One region of the Pseudoalteromonas sp. SCSIO 43210 genome, then DNA from elsewhere that is predicted to be linked to it. Evidence: predicted binding sites of a transcription regulator. Region 1 holds the regulator's gene; the other holds the start of a gene.
What was found. The regulator NrdR, encoded in region 1, represses ribonucleotide reductase genes. The targets are predictions, from matches to a motif close to AAACACNANATNTNGTGTTT.
Positions count from the first base shown of each region.

Region 1 (4,433 bases):
ATTCAATAATGCCAGAGTAAAAACATTACTAAGCTGCAGTAATGCATTAATTTCGGGCAATAAACTTACCTTAACTGAAATCGGCAGAAATTTGTCTGGCGCTGTGGATGTAAAACATAAAATAAAACGCGTTGATCGCTTCTTAAAAAATACTCACCTCTACAATGAAAGGGTCGCTATCTATAAAGCATTAGCTCATCCTATTATCGACTCTTTACCAATGCTTGCAATTGCCGTTGACTGGAGCGGTGCCTGTGGTCACGACTATCACTTACTGCGAGCAAGCTTACTTGTGGATGGGCGCTCTATCGTGATTTATAACATGATTGTTGAGCAGAAGAATTTTGATAGCCCAGCAACCAACAGCCTGTTTTTAGATGAACTTTATGAAGTGCTTGGACGACATCCTAGTGTCTATATTGTAACAGACGGCGGCTTTCTTACGCCTTGGTATAGTAAAGTACGCGAACTTGGTTGGCATATGATAGGTCGATTAAGAGGCTCAATGAAGTGTAAACTAGCCATGCAATCACAATGGCATACATTAAAACAACTTAGGGCTGGTGCCAGCGATATACCAAAGGCGTTAGGTCAAGCAAGACTAACTCAGTCCAGCCCGACAGCATGCGATGCATTTTTACACGTATATCATGGAAAAAATAAAGGAAGAAAAGGAAAAAGCAGATTTACGAAAGATACAAAAATGTATCAAAACTTAGCGAAAGAGCCATGGTTACTCGCGACATCAGACAATACAATGACGAGTAAGCGAGTAGTTGGTTTATATAGTAAAAGAATGCAAATAGAGCAAAATTTCCGCGATGACAAAAGTTTGAGATATGGTTTTTCGTGGCGTTTTAGTAAAAGCACCGGCATAAATAGAATAGGAATATTATGCTTGATAGCCACAATAGCGAGCACTGCGTTATGGTTTATAGGGTGTGAAGCAGAAAAAAGAAAGTGGCATATAAACTTTCAAGCAAATAGTGTTAAGAATCGCCGAGTTCTTTCATTTTTAACCTTAGCCAAGCAAGTCATAAAGCTATGTAAGAGACGTATTACACAAAGCTATATAGAAAAAAGTTTAAAAAACTTTATTTTTAATTATCAAAAAGAGGCCGCTGGATAAAGTGGGGATCCCTCAGCCCTTTGGGTTCTTTCTAGGGGCGATTAACTCTTTGTTACTCGGTTTTTACTTAACCCGTTAGGTTACAAACCTCGCGCCGCGATTAAATCGCCCCTAGATAGAACAAATTTAATCCTGAAAGGTCAACAGGCCCTATTTTTTTGCTAAGATAAAAGACCGCTATTTAGCGGTCTTTTTTGTTTTAAAACGGAAGTACCGAGCTATGCATTGTCCATTTTGTACTGCAAAAGATACTAAAGTTATTGACTCACGCCTTGTTGGCGGCGGCCATCAAGTTCGCAGGCGGCGTGAGTGCAACGACTGCCACGAGCGCTTTACTACATTTGAGGGCGCTGAACTGGTTATGCCTCGTGTTATTAAACAAGACGGCAGCCGCGAACCATTTAACGAAGATAAATTATTAAATGGCTTAAATCGCGCACTCGAAAAACGCCCAGTAAGCACAGAGCAAGTAGACGAAGTAGTGAATATAATAAAATCGCAGTTGCGTGCTACAGGCGAGCGAGAAATTTCAAGCCATTTGGTTGGTGAATGCATTATGGAAGCCCTCAAGAAGCTCGATAAAGTAGCGTATGTAAGATTTGCCTCTGTTTATCGCTCGTTTGAAGACATACGTGAATTTGGCGAAGAAATTGCCCGCTTAGGGGAGTAATACCAATTTTATTAAAAATATGATCATTCTATCGCATTAAATAGCGCACTCACTGCGTTAAAAATTATTCATATAGAACAACTATATGTCATAATTTTAGCCTTGTTATTGCGCTATTTTCTTAGCGCTATAATGGACCACTTATTTAACGCAATTGGTATAATAAATGCTTAACCAAACTACTTTTACTGAACATGACGAAATGTATATGGCACGTGCCATAGAACTTGCCAAAAAAGGCCGGTTTACTACCACGCCTAACCCTAATGTTGGCTGTGTATTAGTTAAAAATAATCAAATAATTGGTGAGGGTTTTCATCAATTAGCAGGTCAAGGTCATGCTGAAGTAAATGCACTGGCAATCGCTGGAAAAAATGCACAAGGTGCAACGGCTTATGTAACGCTTGAACCGTGTAGTCATTATGGGCGTACGCCACCGTGCGCTGAAGGCTTAAAAAAGGCGGGCGTAGTAAAAGTAATTGCCGCTATGGTTGATACAAACCCACAAGTTGCAGGTAAAGGCCTTAAAATATTGAGCGACGCCGGTATTGACGTTGCTTATGGGTTACTTGAATCACAAGCGCGGGCACTTAACGTTGGCTTTTTTAAGCGTATGGAACAAGGCTTACCTTATGTGACCTGTAAAATGGCAGCAAGTATTGATGGTAAAACAGCGCTTAAAAATGGGCAAAGTAAGTGGATCACAAGTCCTGCTGCTCGACAAGACGTACAATTATACCGAGCGAAAAGCTGCGCTATTTTAACCGGTGCCGATACCGTGTTAGTCGATGATGCTAAACTTAATGTGCGACTAAGTGAGCTGCCTTGCACACTGCCTACTGATTTGCCGCTTCGCCAGCCCGTGCGTGTTATAATTGACTCTCAAAACCGTTTAACACCTGACCTTGCTTTATTTGAAATCCAAAGTGATGTAATTATATTTACCATTAAGGTTGATAAATCATTGCAATGGCCGCATTTTGTAAAGCATATTGAAGTCAGTGAAAGTAACGGTAAAGTTGATTTACAAGCCGTTTTAGAAAAACTTGGGCAACTGCAGTTTAATAATGTTTGGCTTGAAGCTGGCGCAACACTTGCTGGTAAAATGACAGAGCTTAATTTAGTTGACGAGTTTGTTTTTTATTTAGCGCCTAAACTAATGGGCCATGATGCAAAAAGTTTAGTTAATTTTCCTGAATTGACGAGTATGCAAAACACCGTTGATTTAACATTTAATGAATGTGCGCGCATTGGTGACGACTTACGTATCACCGCGTTAAAAACTCATTAAAATCACTTAATAAAAAGAGTAGCGCTATGTTTACTGGGATAATAGAAGCCACAGGCAAAATTGCTTTATTACAAAAAAAACAAGGCGACTTAGCCATTCGTATCCAAAGTGCTGACCTTGATATGAAAGACGTAAAGCTAGGCGACAGCATTGCAACCAATGGCGTTTGCTTAACCGTAGTTGATAAACATATTGACGGTTTTAGTGCTGATTTATCTAACGAGACGATTGGTTTAACCGGTTTTGCTCACTATGCTTTAGGGCAAACGGTGAATCTTGAAAAAGCCATGCAACCTGTTTCGCGTTTAGGCGGTCATTTAGTATCTGGCCATGTTGATGGCATAGCAACGATTACAAGCATTACAGCAAACGCTCGAGCAACAGAGTATTGGCTTACAACCGAAGAAAATTTAATGAAATACATTCCTTACAAAGGTTCGGTATGTATTGATGGTATAAGCCTGACAGTAAACGCTGTAGAAGGTAATAAATTCAAATTAACAATTGTCCCACATACGAGTGAGCAAACCACAATTGCTCATTTTAAAGTAGGCACTCAAGTTAATTTAGAAGTCGATCAAATTGCACGTTATTTAGAGCGCCTTATAAAAGGTGCAGAGCAACCAACGGGCTCTGATATTTCGATGAGCTTACTCGCTAAAGCGGGTTTTATTAAATAACGAAACTGATAACTTACACGAGCAAATTTATGAATTTACACAGCGCACAAGAAATCATCGACGATATTAAAACCGGTAAAATGGTTATTTTAATGGATGATGAAGATAGAGAAAATGAAGGCGATTTAATAATAGCTGCTGAGCATATTAGCGCAGAAGCGATTAATTTCATGGCTACCCATGGCCGTGGTTTAATTTGTTTAACCATGACGCAAGAGCGTTGCGAGCAACTTGATTTACCGTTGATGGTTAAAAACAATGGTGCAGCATTTTCGACTAACTTTACAATGTCGATAGAAGCATCTAAAGGTGTTACAACCGGTATTTCAGCGGCAGATAGAGCGCGCACAGTGCAAGCTGCGATAGCTAAAGGTGCAATACCAAGTGATATTGTGCAGCCGGGGCATATTTTTCCTATTATGGCACAACCTGGTGGCGTATTAACTCGCGCAGGACACACCGAAGCTGGCTGTGATTTAGCGCGTTTGGCTGGGCTTGAAGCATCATCTGTTATTGTTGAAATACTTAATGCTGATGGCACCATGGCGCGTCGCCCTGATTTAGAAGTCTTTGCGAAAGAGCACGGTATTAAAATTGGCACCATTGCTGATTTAATCGAATACCGCAACTTAAACGAAACAACAATTGAGCAAGTAGCAAAAT
Region 1 is NZ_CP087225.1:4,084,908-4,089,340, reverse strand. Features, by position in the region: gene LOS73_RS17890 (IS4 family transposase) at 1-1,129, shown strand, start outside; gene nrdR (transcriptional regulator NrdR) at 1,350-1,799, shown strand; gene ribD (bifunctional diaminohydroxyphosphoribosylaminopyrimidine deaminase/5-amino-6-(5-phosphoribosylamino)uracil reductase RibD) at 1,966-3,090, shown strand; gene LOS73_RS17875 (riboflavin synthase) at 3,117-3,770, shown strand; gene ribBA (bifunctional 3,4-dihydroxy-2-butanone-4-phosphate synthase/GTP cyclohydrolase II) at 3,800-4,433, shown strand, end outside.

Region 2 (4,433 bases), 1.3 Mb from region 1:
ATACAGAGTTAATTAGGTCATCGTAATATTTTGTTACCGCATCAGCACGTTCGCTAATTTTATCGTTGCTAACAATGTCATCAAAAATAAGCTCAGGTGCTTGTGTTACGTTACGGATAATATGTGTGTATGAGCGGCTGTGAATTGTTTCACTAAATGCCCATGTTTCTATCCATGTTTCAAGTTCTGGTAGCGATACGATAGGCAGTAGGGCTACGTTTGGTGAACGCCCTTGTACACTATCAAGTAATGTTTGGTATTTTAAGTTACTTAAAAATATGTGCTTTTCGTGATCTGGTAATGCCTGAAAGTCTAAACGGTCTTTACTTACGTCCACTTCCTCAGGACGCCAAAAGAAAGACAATTGTTTTTCGATTAGCTTTTCAAAGATAGGGTACTTTTGTTGGTCGTAACGAGATACGTTAACTGTTTGGCCAAAAAACATTGGCTCTTGCATTTGGTTATTATGGTTTCGGCTAAAAGTAGTATAAGACATGTTTATCACTCAAAAAAACTATCAGAAAAAGCGGGCTAAATGCCCGCTTAAAATAAAAATTAGTAACTATATTTTACACGCGCCGCCTTCACAATCATCATCTTCCACTTCTGGAGTGTCTTCTTGTGAATCTGATGCGCCATCACGGGTGTTGTGATAGTACAACGTTTTAACGCCCAGTTTGTATGCGCTCAGTAAGTCTTTTAATAAGACTTGCATAGGTACTTTACCGCCTTCGAACTTGTTTGGATCATAATTTGTGTTTGCTGAGATTGTTTGGTCAACAAATTTTTGCATTATGCCTACAAGCTGTAAGTAACCATCGTTTGATGGGATATCCCATAATAACTCATAGTTATTTTTTAAGCGTTCATACTCAGGAACTACTTGTTTTAAAATACCATCTTTGCTTGCTTTAACACTAATATGACCACGTGGAGGCTCAATACCGTTTGTAGCGTTAGAGATTTGCGACGATGTTTCTGATGGCATTAACGCACTTAATGTTGAGTTACGCATGCCGTGCTCTTTAATGTTTGCACGTAATGTATCCCAATCAAGATGAAGTGGTTCATCACAAATCTTATCTAAATCACGTTTGTACGTATCAGTTGGCATAATGCCTTGAGAGTACGTTGTTTCGTTAAACTTAGGACATGCACCACGCTCTTTAGCAAGCTCGTTAGATGCTTTCATCAAGTAGTATTGAATCGCTTCAAATGTTTTGTGAGTCAGGGCGTTCGCGCTGCCATCTGAATAACGTTTACCGTTTTTAGCTAGGTAGTATGCGTAGTTAATTACACCTATTCCTAACGTACGGCGTCCCATAGTTGCATTTTTAGCTGCCGGTACAGGGTAGTCTTGGAAATCAAGTAAGTTATCAAGTGCACGTACAGCAAGCTCAGCTAATTCTTCAAGCTCATCAAGTGATTCTATTGCACCTAAGTTAAACGCAGAAAGTGTACAAAGGGCAATTTCGCCTTCTTCGTCATTTACGTTATTAAGTGGCTTAGTTGGCAATGCAATTTCTAAACATAAGTTAGATTGGCGAATAGGCGCAACTTTAGCAATGAACGGGCTGTGTGTATTACAGTGATCCACATTTTGTAAGTAAATACGACCAGTACTTGCACGTTCTTGGGCAAACATAGAGAAAAGCTCAATGGCTTTGATACGCTTTTTACGGATAGACTCGTCTTGTTCGTATTTGACGTAAAGCGCATCAAATTCTGCTTGGTCTTCAAAAAATGCATCATAAAGGCCAGGCACATCTGATGGGCTAAATAACGTAATGTAATCGTCTTTAATTAAACGAGAATACATTAATTTATTAAATTGTACGCCGTAATCTAGGTGACGAACACGGTTGTCCTCTACACCACGATTATTTTTAAGTACCAGTAGGTTTTCTACTTCTAGGTGCCAAAGCGGGTAGAACAATGTTGCAGCGCCGCCACGTACACCACCTTGCGAACAACTTTTAACCGCTGTTTGAAAGTGCTTATAAAAAGGAATACAACCAGTGTGATACGCTTCGCCATTACGAATATGGCTACCTAGCGCACGAATTCGACCTGCGTTAATACCAATACCCGCACGTTGTGAAACGTACTTAACAATAGCTGATGATGTTGCATTGATTGAATCGAGGCTGTCGCCACATTCAATTAATACACATGAGCTAAATTGACGAGTAGGGGTACGAACACCTGCCATTATTGGTGTAGGCAATGAAATCTTAAATAACGATACCGCATCATAAAAACGTTTAATGTAATTAGTACGCGTTTCACGTGGGTAGTCAGCAAATAAACTTGCCGCTACTAAAATATATAAAAACTGTGCGCTTTCGTAAATTTCACCTGTTACACGGTTTTGAACGAGGTACTTACCTTCAAGCTGTTTTACAGCAGCGTAGCTGAAGTTAAGATCGCGAGAATGATCAAGGTACGCATCAAGCTCATCTAACTCTTGCTCTGTATAATCTACTAATAAGTGAGCATCATAGCGTTTGTCTTCAACCATTTTAGTTACATGATCAAATAAACGTGGTGGCTCAAATTGGCCATAGGCTTTTTTACGTAGGTGGAATACAGCTAAACGCGCTGATAAATACTGGTAATCTGGCGATTCTTTTGAAATCTGATCTGCAGCTGCTTTAATAATGGTTTCGTGAATATCTTTGGTACGAATACCATCGTAAAATTGAATGTGTGATTTTAATTCAACTTGCGAAACCGAAACGTTATTTAAACCTTCGGCGGCCCATTCAATAACGCGATGGATCTTATCAAGATCAAGCGGCTCTTTACGCCCGTCACGTTTGCTTACAGATAACTGTTGGTTCATAGCTTTGCCTGTATTCCTTGGGGATTATGTATTTTGACCAATGTTTACACCTCAAATTAGCAAGGTGTAGTGCTCATTTATTATAGGTTTCACCAAATTAGTGAATTTAATTGAATAACATTTGGCCACAATATCTGGTGTTGTTCAATTTAGAGATCACAAGATAGTGTGGTCTGCATTGTTTTGCAAGGGACATAATTGCCCCTGTTTGTGGATAACTTTGGGATAACGCATTTGTGTTAGTAGACACTCACCTTCGAACAATCATTTAAGTTGAAATATGCAAAAATCAACTAATGATCTGCTAAATTTACGCATTTAAAAAATAAATTTTGACTGCTTTTTTTATCAGCAAGCTTTGCCTAAAAACTAACACAATCACAATATATAGTGTTTATTAATTAACATAGCACTATATATGGTTAAAACCATCAATTGGACTTAGCCAGTTTAAATTGGCTTTCCAGCTTAATGCCTCATCTTCACTGGGAATGTAACCCCAAAGTGCAGTCGCGGTATGCATACCTGCTGCTTTGCCTGCTTGTATGTCACGCTGTGCATCACCAATGTATAAACAACGCTTTGGCTGTACTTGCATAAGCTTTGCACAATGTAGCAGTGGTAAAGGTGATGGCTTAGCCTCTGCTAAAGTGTCACCACTTATTACTACACTGGCATTTTTTAAAGCAGGAATAGCTGCAACTAAAGGATCGGTTAAAAACCCTGGTTTGTTAGTCATGATCCCCCATTTGATCTTTTTATGATCTAGGGCGATAAGTAACGATTCAACTCCGCTGAAGCAGCGTGTGTGATTTGCTATGTTTGCAGCGTACTCGTCAACTAATTGCTTTATAAGCTCGCTTTGGGGTTGTTTGTCCCATAACGCTTTAAAACCAGCCTCTAATAATGCGCCAGCGCCGTTAGATGCAGCAGGACGGTATATATCACTACTAACAGGCTCTATTTTATTGCTAATAAGCACCGCGTTTAAAGCGGCACCTAAATCATCCGCAGTGTCGAGTAGGGTGCCGTCTAAATCAAATAAAAATGCATCGTACTCAATAAGGGGGTGGGGGGCTTGAGAGTTAGCCATTAAGCTAACTTCTCAAAATAAAGTATGTAATTTACGCTAACGTCGTTATTAAGCGTATATTGCTTTGATAGTGGGTTATAAGAAAGGCCTGTACTTGCACGAACTTTTAAACCCGCTTGCTCTGCCCATGCAATGAGCTGTGCAGGTTTTATAAACTTTTTATGGTCGTGTGTACCTTCAGGCACCATTTTTAAAAGCTTTTCAGCACCAACAATAGCGTATAAGTATGCTTTAGGTGTTTTGTTCAGGGTTGAAAAAAACACGTCTGCGCCTGGTTTGGCTAGTGCGGCTACGGCATGAATGATAGATGCCGGGTCGGGAACGTGCTCAAGCATTTCCATACAGGTTATTACATCAAAGCGCTCTGGATTTTGTGAAGCAAACTCTTCTGCAGGCACTTTTATATAATCTACATTTACGCCAGTTTCTAAACTGTGCAACTTAGCAACACTTAAAGGCTCTTGCCCCATGTCGATGCCAGTTACTTTTGCGCCC
Region 2 is NZ_CP087225.1:2,744,873-2,749,305, forward strand. Features, by position in the region: gene nrdB (class Ia ribonucleoside-diphosphate reductase subunit beta) at 1-496, opposite strand, end outside; gene nrdA (class 1a ribonucleoside-diphosphate reductase subunit alpha) at 563-2,845, opposite strand; gene LOS73_RS11735 (HAD family hydrolase) at 3,258-3,938, opposite strand; gene ubiG (bifunctional 2-polyprenyl-6-hydroxyphenol methylase/3-demethylubiquinol 3-O-methyltransferase UbiG) at 3,938-4,433, opposite strand, start outside.
Region 2: a site for NrdR is predicted at 2,969-2,988, ahead of nrdA (class 1a ribonucleoside-diphosphate reductase subunit alpha). Genes of this name have one in related genera too.